DNA from 3 places in the Ligilactobacillus sp. MP3 genome. Region 3 is predicted to be linked to each of the others. Evidence: predicted binding sites of a transcription regulator. Region 3 holds the regulator's gene; each other region holds the start of a gene.

Evidence for each region. The regulator Rex, encoded in region 3, represses fermentation and respiration genes when NADH is low (regulators of the CRP and FNR family bind a similar motif). The targets are predictions, from matches to a motif close to TTGTGAANTANTTCACAA.
Region 1: a site for Rex is predicted at 1,960-1,977, ahead of adhE (bifunctional acetaldehyde-CoA/alcohol dehydrogenase). Genes of this name have one in related genera too.
Region 2: a site for Rex is predicted at 2,571-2,588, ahead of NOU10_RS08220 (TrmB family transcriptional regulator). Genes of this name have one in related genera too.

What each region holds. Positions count from the first base shown of each region.
Region 1 covers NZ_JANFQI010000004.1:116,600-121,016, forward strand. Annotated here, with positions in the region: gene NOU10_RS04555 (LPXTG cell wall anchor domain-containing protein) at 1-570, opposite strand, end outside; gene NOU10_RS04560 (YSIRK-type signal peptide-containing protein) at 809-1,267, opposite strand; gene adhE (bifunctional acetaldehyde-CoA/alcohol dehydrogenase) at 2,059-4,417, shown strand, end outside.
Region 2 covers NZ_JANFQI010000011.1:49,427-53,843, forward strand. Annotated here, with positions in the region: gene NOU10_RS08210 (aminopeptidase) at 17-1,252, opposite strand; gene wecB (non-hydrolyzing UDP-N-acetylglucosamine 2-epimerase) at 1,379-2,521, shown strand; gene NOU10_RS08220 (TrmB family transcriptional regulator) at 2,693-3,487, shown strand; gene NOU10_RS08225 (sulfite exporter TauE/SafE family protein) at 3,505-4,371, shown strand; gene NOU10_RS08230 (ornithine cyclodeaminase family protein) at 4,385-4,417, shown strand, end outside.
Region 3 covers NZ_JANFQI010000001.1:54,866-59,282, reverse strand. Annotated here, with positions in the region: gene groL (chaperonin GroEL) at 1-507, opposite strand, end outside; gene groES (co-chaperone GroES) at 537-821, opposite strand; gene NOU10_RS00360 (CPBP family intramembrane glutamic endopeptidase) at 1,017-1,646, shown strand; gene NOU10_RS00355 (redox-sensing transcriptional repressor Rex) at 1,748-2,389, opposite strand; gene NOU10_RS00350 (ABC-F family ATP-binding cassette domain-containing protein) at 2,563-4,417, shown strand, end outside.

The DNA of each region.
Region 1 (4,417 bases), on a different contig from region 3:
AAAAGTATTTTGACTACCACTAATATTTTTGATGTAATGACCATAAAGAAGAACGAATCTTTTACCTAATTCGGACTTTGTGCGATTATATTCAATGATAATAGGTTTTCCGGCAGCTTCTTGACTGATGGATATCCCTTCCATCGAACCTAAAGTATTAAACATACCTAAATCGTCACCAACATTAGAACCGGTAACCACGCCATTAGAACGGCTAGAATCAAAGACAAATCCATCTGGAACATCAACCTTAATTGTTCCAGTAAAGTTATCGCCATCGTTTACCCCATCATTAGGCATCCCAATTCCTACCATATATGTCTGGTTAGGAAGTAAGTTGTTACTTTGATTATGATCAAAAGTAATCGTTACATCATTGATTAGGGGTTGTGAACCAATTGTGTAAGTGATATCGCCGACCTGTTGATTATTTCGAGCTATTGTTAGTTTGAATACTTGACCGGGTTTTAATAGAGCCCAGTCACGTAACTGTGGTAATAAATTAACATTAAATGAAATATTTCCGTTGATAAATAAAAGTAGTATTGAAGAGAGGTTTGCTCGAAACAAAAGCAGGATTATTTACGGGAGTAAGTTTTGTCTCTGCAGAGAAGAGATCTCCATTAGCATTGTTTGTGGCTGTAAAAATGTAGGGTACTTCAATTGTGAAAGTGTCTCCACTAGTAGCGTCAGTAGTAATATTAACGACACGTTGTCCTTGAGCTTGACCATGAGGAAGTGTTACTTGATTAGTGTTGTTATCACTGATTGAAGCACTAGTATTACTTGGATTAGCTTGTAGCTTTGATTAAACCTTACTATTATTAACTTTTATTGTAGTATCGGTAGCTATGTTATTTTTGATAGCATTGGTGTTGCTACTTTGAGTATTAGCAGTATTGTTTTCTGTTCCACTTGTAGTAGTCGGCGTGTATATATTTATAACAGTTTCAGTGTTATTGGAAGTAGAAGATGTCTGGACTGTATTCTTTGGAGTAGTATTAGTTAAACTGACTTTGTTGGCAGTATTAGTACTACTCAAAGTATTAGTTGTGTGATTTTCAGATGCATTAGTAGTGGTTAATGTAGAAGGGTCTGTACTCGTATCAACTCCACTAGTTGTATCAGCTAAGGCTTGGGGTGTAAAGAAAAAGACAGTCCCAAGAGCAACTGAAATAAGTCCGACTTTAAGTCTTCTAAGTGCATAGCGAGGTGCATGTGGAGTATTAGCAATTCGCTTGCCATAATGATTGTCTTTGCTAAGCATAGTCAATCTTTCCTTTCTAAAAGCATTAAGGAATGCTCAAGGTTGAATAAGATTCAAAAATCTAGAGATTGTCAGAAATAAGATTTAATTAACACATTTTTGAGTAGCTAGAAAACGTAATAAGTATAAAAATATAAGGTTAAATCTGACTTCTAGTTATGTGAATAATATAACTTGACGTCTTTGCGACAAATTACGATAATTTCATTCAATTTCTATACATTCCTACCCCTTTAGAATATAGTAAAATAAATATTTTTTCGAGGAGATAAAACTAAATAATAGAGAAGATAATTTCTTGAAATAGTTGTTATAAGTAGCATTGACACACTTGAGAATCTGATGTTGTTGTTTTTAAACTAAATGGAATTAATGGCGATTAATGAGATTTGTAAAAAAACAGTGTTATTTTAACTATAATTATGAACTTAACGTTTAATCAACATTAAGTTATTTTTTTGTTGATAAAATTCTCGGAATATATTGTAAAAGTGTACCATATGAGATATGATATAAATTATAATAGAAAACGTTTACAAAAAATATTTTTTAAGTTTTTTATTATGCTTTATTTTGTATTTTTGATCGATTGATATAAGTGACTTATTTAACAAAATCTGAGAAAAAATAAAATAAATTCAAAAATAGTATTGATTTATTGTGGATATGATGTTATTTTATAAGTGTAATATTTGTGAATTAATTCACGATAACACAATTATATTTGTATCGTTTATTAATGGTTAAATATTAACTTATAGTTTATTTAGCTATAGTAGGAGGCTAAAGTAATGGTTAACAAGACAAACAACAAAGAAGAAGATGCTCGTGTATACACTGATGGTTTAGTAGAAAAAGCATTAAAAGCTGAACAAGAATATTCTACTTTCTCACAAGAACAAGTAGATAAGATTGTTGCAGCTGCTGCTTTAGCTGGTTCAGAAGCTGCTTTGATTTTAGCTCATGAAGCAGTAGATGAAACTGGACGTGGGGTTGTAGAAGATAAAGATACAAAGAATCGTTTTGCAACTGAAAACGTTTATAATGCTATTAAGAATGATAAAACAGTTGGTGTAATCGAAGAAGATAAGATTAAAGGTGAAGTAAAAATTGCAGCTCCACTTGGTGTTTTAGCAGGTATTGTACCTACAACAAACCCAACTTCAACAGCAATGTTTAAGTCACTATTAGCATTGAAAACTAGAAATGCAATTGTATTTGCTTTCCACCCACAAGCACAAAAATGTTCGGCACATGCAGCAAAAATTATTTACGACGCAGCTGTAAAAGCTGGTGCTCCAAAGAATATTATTCAATGGATTGAGGAACCAAGTCTAGAAAAGACAACAGCTCTTATTCAAAATCGAAAGATTGCTTCTATCTTAGCTACTGGTGGTCCAGGAATGGTTAATGCAGCATTGAAGTCAGGTAACCCATCAATGGGTGTAGGTGCTGGTAACGGTGCTATCTACGTTGATCATACAGCACATCTTGACAGAGCTGTTGAAGATTTACTTCTATCTAAGAGATTTGATAACGGTATGATTTGTGCTACTGAAAATTCTGCAGTTGTTGAAGCTCCTATCTATGATGAATGGCTAAAGAAGATGGAAGAAAAGGGAGCATATATTGTTCCTAAGAAAGACTATAAGAAGATTGAAGATTTCGTATTTAATGATAGACATGGTGTAAACGGCCCAGTTGCTGGTAAACCAGCTCGCTGGATTGCTGAACAAGCTGGTGTAGAACTTCCAGAAGGTAAAGATGTAATGTTATTTGAACTTTCTGCTAAGAACATCGGTGAAAAGCTATCATCTGAAAAACTTTCTCCATTATTGTCAGTATATAAAGCAAAAGATCGTGAAGATGGTATTAAGACCGTTGCTGCATTATTAGATTATCAAGGTGCAGGCCATAATGCTGCTATCCAAATTGGTTCTCAATCCGATCCATTTGTAAAAGAATTTGGTGATAGAACTAAAGCAGCTCGTATCTTGGTAAATCAACCTGATTCCATTGGTGGTATTGGTGATATTTACACAGATGGCTTACGTGCAAGTTTGACACTTGGAACAGGATCATGGGGGAAGAATTCATTGTCACATAATTTATCAACATCAGACCTATTAAATGTTAAGACAGTTGCTAAGAGACGTAACAGACCTCAATGGGTTCGTTTACCAGAAAAGATCTACTACGAAAAGAATGCTATCAGCTATCTACAAGATGAAACTGAAGATATCAACCGTGCATTCATCGTAGCTGACCCAGGAATGGTTAAGTTTGGATTTGTAGACAAAGTTTACGATCAATTAGCAGCAAGAGAAAATGAAGTTAAGACAGCTCTTTATGGAACTGTAAGACCTGACCCAATGTTAGGACAAACAATTGAAATTGCTCAACAAATGGCACAATTTGAACCAGATACAGTTATTGCTATTGGTGGTGGTTCTGCATTGGATGCTACGAAGATTGCTCGTTATATCTATGAATACTCCTTAGATCAAGAACCTGGATTCTTAGATAGCTACGAAAAAGTTAGTGAAGTATTTAAAGAATTACAACAAAAATTCGTTGATATCCGTAAGAGAATTGTTAAATTCCATCACGCTAAGAAGACAAGAATGTTTGCAATTCCAACAACATCTGGTACAGGTTCTGAAGTAACACCATATGCTGTTATTACAGATGATAATACACACGTTAAGTATCCATTAACAGACTATGAATTGACACCACAAGTAGCAATTGTAGACCCAGAATTTGTAATGACTGTTCCTAAGAGAACTGTAGCTCTATCTGGATTAGATAGTTTGTCACATGCTCTTGAATCATATGTATCAGTCATGGCATCTGATTTCACACGCCCATGGTCAATGCAAGCTATTAAGTTAGTATTTGAAAACTTGGAAGCTTCATATAAGTATGATCCAAAACATCCTACATTAGAAGGTGAAAAAGCTCGCGAAAATATGCACTATGCTGCAACATTAGCAGGTATGGCATTTGCTAATGCATTCTTGGGTATTAACCACTCAATCGCTCACAAGACTGGTGGGGAATTTGGATTGCCTCATGGTTTGGCAATTTCCATTGCTATGCAACACGTAATTAAATTTAACGGTGCTTCTGGTCGTGTAAAACGTACAC
Region 2 (4,417 bases), on a different contig from region 3:
TTTAGCAGTATTATTTTTATGCCCAGTCACCGTTTCTAAAAATAGGAATAATAGTACCATCTTCTTTGATACCATCAATATCCATATCAGCTGAGCCCATCATGAAGTCGACATGAGTTTGACTAATATTGATGCCGTGTTCCTTTAATTCTTCGTCTGACATTTTAGTACCACCTTGAATTGAGAAAGGATAAGCAGCACCTAAAGCCATGTGGTTGCTTGCATTTTCATCAAATAAAGTATTAAAGAAAGTAATACCGGATTGTGAAATTGGCGATGGATCTGGAACTAATGAAACTTCTCCTAATGAAGTAGCACCATCGTCAGTTTTGATAAGTTCTTCTAAGATATTTTGTCCTTTATCAGCTGTGACTTTAGTAACTTTGCCATTTTCAAATTCAAAGTGCATATTTTCAATAATATTACCAGCATAGCTCAAAGGTTTAGTTGAACCGACATAACCGTCAATTTGACGAGCATCAGGTGCTGTGAAGACTTCTTCAGTTGGCATATTTGCCATAAACTCAATTCCAGCAGCGTTATAACTGCCAGCACCTTCCCAAATATGATTCTTTGGAAGTCCAACAGTAATATCAGTAATTGGCGATGTGTAATGAAGAGCTTTAAATTGCTCTTTATTTAACCAATCAGCTTTAGTACGTAAAGTTTCATCATGTTTCTTCCAAGCAGCAATAGGGTCTTCTTGATCGATGCGTGTAGTTTTAAAAATTTCTTCCCACAATTTGTCAACTGCTGCATCACCCTTTAAATCAGGGAAAACTTTTTCAGCCCATTTAACACCAGCTGCACCAACAACAGTCCAGCTTAAATCGTTATTTTGAGTGGCTTTTCGTACAACATTTAAAGCTTTACCATTAGCTTTTTGGAATGTAGATACACGATTATGATCTAATCCGTTAAAAGCATCAGGATCTTCAGAGATAACAGAAATACGTGCAGCTTTATTATCAGCGATATATTCAGCTTCTTTTACAAGATAGTAAGGAATATTTTCAAGACGTTCTTGATTAGCAAATTCTAAAAATTGACGAGAAGTAAATGTATCTGACCACTTAACCATAACTTCACTTGCTCCAGCAGCATATGCTTCTTTAACAATTAAGTGAGCTAATTCTTGTTGTTCAACGTTAATGTATAATACAACTGGTTGGTTTGGTTGGACATTTACACCAATTTTAACAATTAATTCAGCATATTTTTGTAGTTTTTCTTTAAAATTTGGAATTGTCATAATGAGCCTCCATTCAAAATAGATTTGTAAATTTAATATATCATAAATACCATAAAAACTGACAATAAAAGCACTGGATTTGTTATACTTTTAATGAAGATTTATTTTGAAGAAGGACGGATATTAATGAAAAAAATAAAAGTAATGACGGTTTTTGGAACAAGGCCAGAAGCAATAAAAATGGCACCGTTAGTATTGGAATTACAAAAACAAAGTCAGCGTTTTGAAGCAATTACAACAGTATCTGCACAACATCGCGAAATGTTAGACCAAGTTTTAGATATTTTTCATATCAAGCCTGACTATGATTTAAATATTATGCATGCCAGACAAACTTTGACTGATATAACTTCTAATGTACTAATCAATCTAGATAAAATCTTAAAAGAGGCTAAGCCGGATATTGTATTAGTTCATGGGGATACAACAACTACATTTTCTGCAAGTGTAGCAGCATTTTATAATCAAATACCTATTGGACACGTGGAAGCAGGACTTAGAACATGGGAAAAATATTCTCCATATCCTGAAGAAATGAATCGCCAAATGACAGATGCGATGACAGACTTGTACTTTGCTCCTACAAATCAAAGTAAAGCTAATTTGCTTAAAGAAAACCATAAAGAAGATAATATCTATATTACAGGAAATACAGCTATAGATGCACTTAAACAAACAGTAGATAAAGAGTATCACCATGATATTCTAGATAAGGTTTCTCCTGATAATAAATTAATTTTACTAACAATGCATCGTCGCGAAAACCAGGGAGAACCTATGAGACGTGTGTTTAAAGTAATTCGTGAAGTAGTTGAATCAAGAGAAGATGTAGAAGTTATTTATCCAGTTCATTTAAGTCCGGCAGTTCAAGAAGCAGCAAAAGAAATTTTAGGAAATACAGAAAGAATACACTTGATTTCACCACTTGATGTTGTTGACTTTCATAATTTAGCAGCTAGAAGTTACTTTATTATGACAGATTCTGGTGGTGTTCAAGAAGAAGCACCTTCATTAGGTAAACCGGTATTAGTATTGAGAGATACAACTGAACGTCCAGAGGGTGTAGAAGCAGGTACTTTAAAATTAGTCGGTACAGAGTCTGAAAAAGTAAAGAAAGAAATGGAAGAGTTGCTAGATAATGATGCTGAATATCGAAGAATGGCACAAGCAAAGAATCCATATGGCGATGGAAAGGCATCGGAACGAATTTTAGATGCAATTGCGTATTATTTTGGTGTGACAGATAAAAAGCCAATAGAGTTTGAATAATAGTAATAGGACTAGTTGTTTTCTGACGACTAGTTTTATTTTTTACAATTTGTGAAAAAGATATCAATCTGTACTATTAAAATGCTTTTGTGAAAAAATACACTTGAAATTAATCAACAATTGCATTATAGTAGTTACTGTAAGGTACTACTATAAGGAGGTGAAGATCAAATGCTTGATATATCAACAATTATGAGAAAATATGGGTTCAATGAATCAGAAATAAAAGTTTATCTCACCTTAATTAATCATGAACAGATGACAGGGTATGAAGTTAGCAAATTATCTGGTGTGGCTCGTTCAAAAGTTTACAATGTCTTAGAAAATTTAATACAAAAGAATATGGTTTTAGTAAATCAAACAGAAAATAAGATGTACCGTGCAATTCCTACAGATGAATTTTTAGCAAGACTTGAGCATATTTTTAAGAATGACTTAAAAAATCTGAAGCAAGGTTTTAAAGAGATTAAAGAACCTATACGAGATGCTGGACACCTTTGGAAGGTTAATGATTACACAAGTATGATTGAAAAAATAAAATATGTTATCAGTAACGCAAAAGAAAGTATATATATTCAAATATGGACTTCTGATATTGATGATGAGCTGGTTAATTTAATAAAATTGGCAGAAAAACGACTTACTAAAGTAGTTATTATTTTGTTCAAAGATAGTGAAGATAATTTTGATTTTAAAAATGTGTATTACCATGGTTTTGAAAAGGATAAGTTATCAGATTTCGGTTCTCGTTGGATTAATGTTGTTGTAGATAACAAGCAAGTAGTGTACGGCACTATTAATCATCATACAACAAATGTAATTTGGACAGAAAATACAGCTATGATAAGTTTAGCTTCAGAATATGTAAAACATGATGCGTATACTTTGAAGATTTTTAGAGATTTACCGGAAGATCTAAAGAAAGAGTATGGTGTGGATTTTGAAGGAGTAAGGGAAATTTATTGAGAGGATAGTGAAAGAAAATGGTTAGGTATATATTATTAACAATGGTTGTAATTGTAAACGGATACTTTGCAACTGTATTTATCCGTGATTTATTGAAACATAAGCAGGAATTTAAGGAAGAACCAGCTGATTCCAAATGGTTAGCATTGTCATCATTTATTATATTCTTTTTATCAACATTTGGAATTTCTGATTTTGCAATTGGTACTGTTCTATATCAAAAAGCTAAATGGGTAAGCATGAAAAAATTACCAGGAACTTTGAATACAGAATGCGTAATACCTGTAGCAGTTATGGCTTTGAGCTATATTACTGGAATATCAGTTGGTATCAAAACTTTATTGGTTTGTATCATTTGCCAAGTTATCGGTGCATATTTAGGACCACGTTTTGTAGTTAAATTGCCAGAAAAAACCATTAAAGTTTTTGTAGGGATTGGTTTAATTATCGCTTCACTTTTGATCGTTGCTGGTCAGTTAAAATTAATTCCTTCAAATGGGACTGCAACAGAATTATATGGTTGGAAACTGATTTTAGCAGGATTTTTACTTTTTGTATATGGTGCGTTGAATAACATTGGGATTGGATCATATGCGTTGACAATGGTGACAGTATATTTACTAGGATTAAATCCAATTGCAGCTTTTCCTATTATGATGGGGGCATGTACATTCTCTGTTCCGGTTGGTTCAGTTCAATTTATTAAATTGGATGACTATAGTAGAAAAATAACTCTATTCACTGCAACTTTTGGGGTGTTAGGTGTATTAGTAGCTGTATTCTTGGTAAAGCAACTAAATACATATCTTTTAAATTGGTTAGTAGTAATTGTCTTGCTATATAGTGCCTATACTATGTTATCAAAGCAAAAAGAAGAAGCTTAGGGAGGAAATATAAATGTTAATTTTAAAAAAAGATGATATAAAAAAG
Region 3 (4,417 bases):
ATTACCAACCTTTTCCATAGCATCGGCAATTAATTTACCAACTTCTTCGTTAGCAGATGAAATAGAAGCAACTTGTGCAATATCACTCTTGGATTCTACTGTATGGGACATTTCATGTAATGCATCAACTGCAGCCTTAGTTGCTAATTCAATACCACGACGAATTCCAACTGGGTTTGCACCAGCAGTTACATTCTTCATACCTTCATTTACAATAGCTTGTGTTAAAACAGTAGCAGTTGTTGTACCATCACCTGCGATATCATTTGTCTTAGAAGCAACTTCAGACACCAATTTTGCTCCCATATTTTCGAAATGATCTTCTAAATCAATAGCCTTAGCAATTGTTACACCATCATTTGTAATTGTTGGGGAACCATAAGATTGTTCCAAAACAACATTACGGCCTTTAGGACCAATAGTTGATTTTACTGTATTTGCTAATTTATCTACACCCTTCAACATCTTTGAACGAGCATCTTCTGAAAACTTAATTTCCTTTGCCATAAATCTCTTCACCTCAAATTAATTAAAAATTAATCTATAACCGCAATAATATCATTTTCACGGATTACTAAATATTCTTCGCCTTCATATTTAACTTCAGAACCAGCATACTTATCAAAAACAACTGATTGACCAACTTTTACTTCAGGTTCAACCCTTTGTCCATTGTCTAAGATACGTCCGTTACCAACAGCAATTACTTCACCTGTTGTAGGCTTTTCTTTTGCATTACTTGCGATAACAATTCCACCAATGGATTGTTCTTCTTCCTTTTGAACTTTTAAAACAACGCGATCTCCTAATGGTTTAAGCACGTCTAATCCCTCCAATATCAATCATCTGTATCATTTAGCACTCTCAACTCCTGAGTGCTAACTACAATTAATACTATAACCACTTTAAATATAAATTGCAAGTATTTTTTATCACTCGACACATTAGAGTGCTAATTTTTTTATTTGACCTGTTAATGGTACAATTAAATTTAAAAATGAAAGGTGATAATTAATTTGGAACAAAGAAATTCTATTCCCTTATTGCTAACCTATATTGGTTATCAAATTTTGTTAGCAATATTCAATATTTTTTATAATCAAAGTCATAATTTTTATTTGGTTGAAACTATTATTGGAATACTCTGCATGTTGTTTATTGTTTATCTCAATCATAGATTCTCTTTTAAAAATAAATTAGAATATAAAACTATTAAACTTAAATCTATTTTACTCTGGAGTATCCTTGGTATGGTCGGTGCCCTCATAATTCAAATTGGATTATCTCGTATTGAATCAGGACTTTTCCATTTTTCATCATATTCAGCTAATACTAACCTATTGTTAGAAATTGTTCACCATTACCCATACTACATTTTAGTACCTGGAATTGTTGCACCTGTAATGGAAGAGTTAATTTTTAGAAAAGTTTTATTTGGAAATTTTTCAAGATTCATCCCTTTTCTACCTGCTGCCTTAATTTCCAGTCTTCTATTTAGTTTAGCTCATATGGATGGTCATTTCCTTATCTATGCTAGTATTGGCCTTTTGTTTTGCTATATTTACTATCGGACTGGAACGATTATTACTTCTACTTTTAGTCATATATTTCTAAACTTGTTTATTATACTTCTGTCATCGCTTTAGAAGTTGTTAATATCAAAAAATTGCTGAAGATTAATGATTAGATAACATCATAATCTTCAGCAATTTTTATTTTGAAACTTATTTCAGTCTTCTATGTAACACTACTCTTCTGTGTTTCCAAAATGATTCAAGAAATAAATCAAAGTTTCCATTTCATTCGTCAAATCTACATTTTGTACACGTATATTTTCTGGTACAGTAATTCTAAGTGGCGTAAAATTCAATATTCCTCTTACACCAACTTCTACTAACTCATCTGTAACTTTTTGTGCTACAGGAGCCGGAACAGTTAAAATTACAATTTCAATTTGCTGTAACTTTAATTGTTCTTTCATATCAGACATTGGATATACTGGAATTCCACTTTGAATTGTTCCTGTAATATCTTCATTTACATCAAATGCTGCACTAATTCTTACATGATTACTTTGATGGAAATTAAAGTTCAATAAAGCATGTCCTAAATTACCAACCCCAACCAAAGCAACATTAGTTAGCGTATCTTGATTTAATTGCTTAGTAAAAAAATCAAGTAAACTTTGTACATCATATCCGTAACCACGTTTACCTAAAGCACCAAAATACGAAAAATCACGTCGAATAGTAGCAGAATCTACTTTTACGGCTTCAGCTAATTCTGTTGAAGAAACTCTATTCTTTCCAGAATTAGATAATAGTCTTAGATAACGATAATATATCGGTAGACGTTTTGCAGTAGCCTGCGGAATCTTTACTTCTGCCATTAGACTTTCCTCTTTTCGTGAAATATTTAACATAAGTTTAACACATAGCTCCACAATTATACAATATATTGGCTTAATTATCATCTTTAACGTTTTTATTTGTGAAATTTCTATGTTACACTATAAATCGTCTTAGTGTTATAATACAGTAAATTAATAGAAAAGGTGATTTTATGCTACTTTTACAAGCACAGCAAGTTGCCCGACATTTTGGAGCAGATATCCTTTTTGAGAATGTCAATCTTGATATAAAAGATAATTCCAAGATCGCACTTGTTGGTCGCAACGGAGCAGGAAAATCTACACTAATAAAAATGTTAATCGGTGAATCACTTCCAGATGAAGGAAAAATCGTTACTAAACGAGATTTAACTATTGGATATTTAGCACAACATACAGGATTAGAATCTACTAAAAATGTATTAGATGAAATGTTAAGTGTCTTTGAACCCTTGCAAAAGATGGAAGCTAAGATTCATCAACTTGAAGAAAAGATTGCTTCTCCGTCAATTCCACATGAATCTAAGGAATATCAACAATTATTAAATCAATATGATCAATTACAACATGACTTCCAAGAAAATAATGGTTATGGTTATGAAAATGAAGTAAAAGCTGTTTTACATGGTTTCCAATTTTTTGAAGAAGACTATGGAAAAATGGTTTCTGACTTATCTGGTGGACAAAAAACACGTTTAGCTTTAGCTAAATTACTTTTAGAAAAACGTGATTTGTTAATTCTTGACGAACCTACTAACCACCTCGACATTGAAACTTTGACTTGGTTAGAAAATTATATCCAAGGTTATACCGGTGCCCTTTTAATTGTTTCACATGACCGCTACTTCTTAGATAAAGTTGTCAACGAAGTTTACGAATTAAGTCATCAACATTCTAGTCACTATGTTGGAAATTATTCTCATTATATTGAAGAAAAAGCTTCTCGCTTGCGTACTCAATGGAAAGAATATGAAAAGCAACAAGTGAAAATTCAAAAATTAGAAGATTTTGTTAATAAAAACTTAGTTCGAGCTTCTACAACTAAAAGAGCTCAAAGTAAAAGAAAACAATTAGAGAAAATGGATAGATTAGAGCGTCCTGAAGGTGAAGAAAAAGGACCTCATTTTAAATTTCATGCTAGCAAGGAAAGTGGAAATGTAGTTTTAAAGGTCACAGATGCTGCTATTGGCTATGATTCAAAAGTTATTTCAAATCCTATCACTTTCGAATTACGTAAACATCATGCAATGGCTGTTGTCGGACCTAATGGAATTGGCAAATCCACCTTACTAAAGAGTATTTTAGGAAATATTCCTTTCATCCATGGATCTGCTACTTTTGGTACTAATGTTCAAACTGGGTACTACGATCAGGAACAACAAAACCTACATGATAAAAAAACTGTCCTAAATGAAATCTGGGATGATCATCCTAATATGTTAGAAAAAGATGTTCGCTCATTATTAGGTAGTTTCTTATTTGTCGGTGATGATGTTAAAAAAGTAGTACATAATCTTTCTGGTGGGGAAAAGGCTAGATTAACATTAACAAAACTTGCTTTACAAGAAGATAATTTCTTAATGCTCGACGAACCAACTAACCATTTAGATATAGATAGTAAAGAAGTATTAGAGAGTGCTTTAATTGATTTTGAAGGAACCATCTTATTTGTTTCTCATGACCGTTACTTCATCAACCAAGTCGCTGATACCGTTCTTGAAATCACTCCAGAGGGAAGTAACTTATACCTTGGTAACTATGATTATTATTTAGAGAAAAAAGCTGAATTAGAAGCAATTGAAGCAGCTAAAGAGGCAGAACAATCTCAAGATGATCAACAAGTTTCAAAAACTTCTCAAAAGCAACTTGACTATAAGAAAAGTAAAGAATTACAAAAACAACAGCGTAAATTACAACGTTTAGTTGATAATGCTGAATCTGAAATGGAACGTCTTGAAGAATTAAAAGCCAATATAGAGCAAGAAATGACACTACCTGATAATTTCAATGATCCACAAAAAATGGATG